Regions from separate parts of the Bacillus sp. URHA0034 genome, predicted to be linked through region 1. Evidence: predicted binding sites of a transcription regulator. Region 1 holds the regulator's gene; the other holds the start of a gene.
What was found. The regulator Rex, encoded in region 1, represses fermentation and respiration genes when NADH is low (regulators of the CRP and FNR family bind a similar motif). The targets are predictions, from matches to a motif close to TTGTGAAATATTTCACAA.
Positions count from the first base shown of each region.

Region 1 (2,205 bases):
GACAGGTGTCCGGCAATAATCTTTAATAACGTGGATTTCCCAGCGCCATTCCGACCGACAAGGGCAACGCGGTCGCGGGTTTGTAATTCAAGCTTTATATTCGATAAAATAAGGTCAGCCCCATAATATTTTTGCAGTTGGTTTACTTGCAGTAAAATCATTTATATTCACCTCTATTAAAAAAACAAAACGTAAGGATTATGTCGCATGGTAATATAAGACAAAAGCTGTATTCCCATTTCATCTTTAAAGTGAAACCTTTCACTTATATAAGCAGCAAATCAGTCTTTACTATATAAATAGTGTACCGTATTAGCGTAAGGTCGGCAATAAAGTGAGGATTTATGGCACTTTTTTCAAGAAAAAATACATATTCGTTCAAAGTTTCACACACATTGTGGTAAAAATAGTGTATTATTTTTTCGTAGGGGGATTTTTTTATGGCAGAATTTACGCATTTCAATGACGAAGGCAGAGCTAAAATGGTGGACGTTAGTGACAAACCCGAAACCGCACGAACGGCTCTTGCTCATTCGAGTATTACTGTAAGTGATGAAATCTTTCAAAAGATATCAAACCATGAAATGAAAAAAGGCGATGTTTTAGCGGTCGCACAAGTAGCAGCGGTAATGGCTGCGAAAAAAACATGGGACATTATTCCAATGTGTCACCCGATTCCACTAACAGGGGTCAATATATCCTTTTCATGGGAAAAAGGCCAAAATGAGAGCCATCAATTGCATATTGCTGCAGCCGTTAAAACAAAAGGAAATACAGGTGTTGAAATGGAAGCGCTCACAGCGGCATCAATTTGCGCTTTAACCGTTTATGATATGTGCAAAGCAGTAGATAAAGGTATGATCATTGGACCGACATACTTAGTTGAGAAAACAGGCGGAAAAAACGGAGACTTTAAAAGAACGGAACAAGTTAAGTAATATTTACATTTTTGGAATGGGGTGTGGGAGATTATGAGCAATGAAACGATGAAGATACCACAGGCGACAGCAAAACGGCTGCCCCTCTATTATCGGTTTTTAAAAAATCTGCATACTTCCGGGAAACAAAGAGTTTCGTCTGCGGAACTAAGTGAAGCGGTAAAGGTAGACAGTGCAACGATTCGCCGAGATTTTTCATACTTTGGGGCCTTGGGGAAGAAAGGGTACGGCTACAATGTCAATTATTTGTTAACCTTTTTCCGTAAGACACTTGATCAAGATGAACTAACAAAGGTTGCGTTAATTGGGGTTGGTAATCTAGGAACAGCCTTTTTGAACTATAATTTTTTAAAAAACAATAATACCAAAATAGAGGTTGCCTTTGATGTCGATCCGGAAAAGATGGGTGCAAAAGTTCGGGAGGTTCCTGTTTATCACATGGATGATCTCGAAAAGGTGCTCTTAGAGCAAAAGATATCCGTTGTCATTCTTACGGTTCCAGCCCCTGTTGCCCAAGTGATTACCGACAGGCTGGCAAAAGCCGAAGTAAAAGGGATTTTGAACTTCACGCCCGCACGATTAAATGTCCCTGCATCGATTAGAGTTCATCACATCGACTTGGCAGTGGAATTACAGTCTTTAGTTTATTTCTTAAAACATTATCCAACAGAAGAAATAGAAGAATAATGATAAAAGGGTGTTTTACTAACAAAAATTAGTGAAACACTTTTTTTGTCTCTTTACAAACGTAACAGTGTTATGTTACATTCTATTTTAGAAAGGGGTTATCTAAAATGAGCGACGAGTTAATTTCTAAAAAGGAGCTGCTGGATCTTGCCGGTATTTCTTACGGCCAGCTGTATCGATGGAAGCGGAAGGATCTGATCCCGGAAGAGTGGTTTATCCGAAAATCCACGTTCACAGGACAGGAAACGTTCTTTCCAAAAGAAAAGATTTTAGAGCGGATTAATAAAATCCAGACCATGAAGGATAATTTGTCTTTGGATGAATTAGCAGATATGTTTTCACCTAATATTAGTGATTTAAAGCTGGAAAAGGATGACCTCATAAAACGTAACATTGTTTCACCATCTGTTATGGATATTTATTTGGAAATGGATAAAGGCAGTCATCAGTTTACCTTTTCAAGAATGCTCGAAGTTTATGTATTAGAGAAACTTTTACAGTCTGGGGAAATAAATTTAGATGAAGGTAAAATGCTGCTTCAAGTCTTAAAGGACAATACGCAGCTGATCAAACAGAGGAA
Region 1 covers NZ_JBWCDK010000002.1:2,639,073-2,641,277, reverse strand. Annotated here, with positions in the region: gene ACZ9EE_RS14630 (ABC-F family ATP-binding cassette domain-containing protein) at 1-161, opposite strand, end outside; gene moaC (cyclic pyranopterin monophosphate synthase MoaC) at 441-938, shown strand; gene ACZ9EE_RS14620 (redox-sensing transcriptional repressor Rex) at 972-1,625, shown strand; gene ACZ9EE_RS14615 (YhbD family protein) at 1,733-2,205, shown strand, end outside.

Region 2 (2,205 bases), 2.3 Mb from region 1:
CTAAATGACTTCAGTTCTGTCCGAAGTCAGGAAATCTTCTTACAAATAAGTTTTCCGACACGTTATAAAAAACGCTCGGTTTCCCAAGCGTTTTTTTGCTAATTTTCGTAAAAAAGCAGTGTTTAATTAGGTTGATAGCTCAGTTTTGCATTTTAATTTTCTACTCGATAACTGAACTACTTACTATTGGCAGCCGTCTTTTTTTATATTAAGGAAACTTAAACATGGCAATTTATTCTTCTATATCTATTACTTTTCCTTTTTCCTGAGGAATACGGATTTGCAATAAGCCATCACGATACGAAGCTCTAACCAATTTCTCGTTGATCGTATGTGGCAGGGAGATCGTCCTAGCAGCTTGCTGACGGGAGTATTTCCGACGATAAACATGGGTAAGTTCGTTTTCCTCTGTTTCTAATTCGCTATTTTCAACTGAGATGGTTAAATAGTTTCCTGTAATATTTAATTGGATTTGCTCCTTCTTGACACCTGGCAGCTCAGCAGAAATAATATATTCCTTGCCTGTTTCTACTGTATCAACATGAAAACCTGCCGCTGTAGGAAAAGGAGTTTTAAAAAAATCATCAATTGATTGTAAAAATCCCCGCATCGGTTTATCAGTGAATAAGTCATTCATTGATTTGATTAAATCCCTGAAAGGTTCTGATAGTGGGGATTTATGGTTATTTTTATCACTCGGAGGCATGGATGACATGTTTATTCCCTCTCTTTCCATTATTTTACTCTACATCATATGCTTAGAAAAATAGGTAGGTGCCGACATATGTTCGTCACAATTTATTGAACTTTTTGTTACAAACTCAATTGTTGTGATTTGAATCACACTAGTGGAGTGTAAAAATTTGTACGCTAGTAAGGAAATATAATGGAAGAGGGGAAGCTACATGTTCTGTTATCAATGTGAACAAACACCTACCGGCGGATGTAAGGTGATCGGTGTTTGCGGTAAAGATGAAACAATCGCCAGCTTACAAGATACGATTATTTTTGGGTTAAAAGGAATTGCAGCTTACAGAACACATGCCAATCAACTTGGGTATACGGACCCGTTTGTCGATGCGACAACACACGAAGCACTTTACATGACATTAACTAATTCAAACTTTAACGTACAGGAACATATTGACATGGCTATGAAGGTGGGCCAATCTGCTGTCCGCGTTATGGAAATGCTCGATGAGGCCCATACGAAACGATTGGGAATTCCTGAACCAATCCGCGTTAGTCAAAATAAGATTGAAGGCAAGTGTATTGTTGTTACCGGGCATAACCTATTTGCCTTAGAGGAATTATTAAAGCAAACCGAAGGAAAAGGTATTAATATTTATACACACTCTGAAATGCTGCCTGCACATGGCTATCCTGCCCTGAAAAAATATTCTCATCTAAAAGGGAATATTGGTAAAGCTTGGTACGATCAACGTCGTTTATTTGAAAAGTTCCCTGGAGCGATTCTAGCTACAACCAACTGCGTAATGCCGATTAAAGGCACGTATGCTGATCGGATGTTCTCCTATGAAGTTACGGGACTCGAGAATGTGGAGAAAATTATCAATGATGATTTTACATCATTAATTAACCGGGCTTTAGAACTACCTGAAGCAGCGATAGAATCTGACGAAACATTACTTACAGGTTTTCACCATGAAACAGTTCTAGGTTTGGCGCCAGAGGTAATTGACGCGGTGAAAGCAGGTAAAATCAAACGTTTCTTTGTCATTGCAGGGTGTGATGCACCTGGTAAAGGTGGGGAGTACTACAGAGAGCTGGCTACATCACTTCCTCCGGAAACAGTTATTTTAACGACTTCCTGCGGTAAATTCCGCTTTAATGATGTCGATTATGGGGTAGTACCTGGAACAAATATCCCTAGATATATCGATTTAGGTCAATGTAATAATTCTGGTTCAACCGTGAAGATTGCCTTAGCATTAGCGGACGCGTTCGGCTGTGAAGTCAATGAATTACCAGTAAGTATCGTCTTATCTTGGTTTGAGCAAAAAGCAGTAGCCATTCTGCTAGGTCTTTTCAGTTTGGGGATTAAGGACATTAGAATTGGGCCTAAACCTCCTGAATTTATCTCAGAAGGAGTTCTTCAGGTCCTTCAGGATACTTTTAATCTTAAATTAATCGGTACAGCGAAAGAAGATATGGAAGAGATGCTTCAGCTGTAATTAACATAAG
Region 2 covers NZ_JBWCDK010000002.1:4,891,326-4,893,530, forward strand. Annotated here, with positions in the region: gene ACZ9EE_RS25655 (Hsp20/alpha crystallin family protein) at 233-715, opposite strand; gene hcp (hydroxylamine reductase) at 906-2,195, shown strand.
Region 2: hcp (hydroxylamine reductase) is a predicted target of Rex. The motif match lies at 829-846, and genes of this name have one in related genera.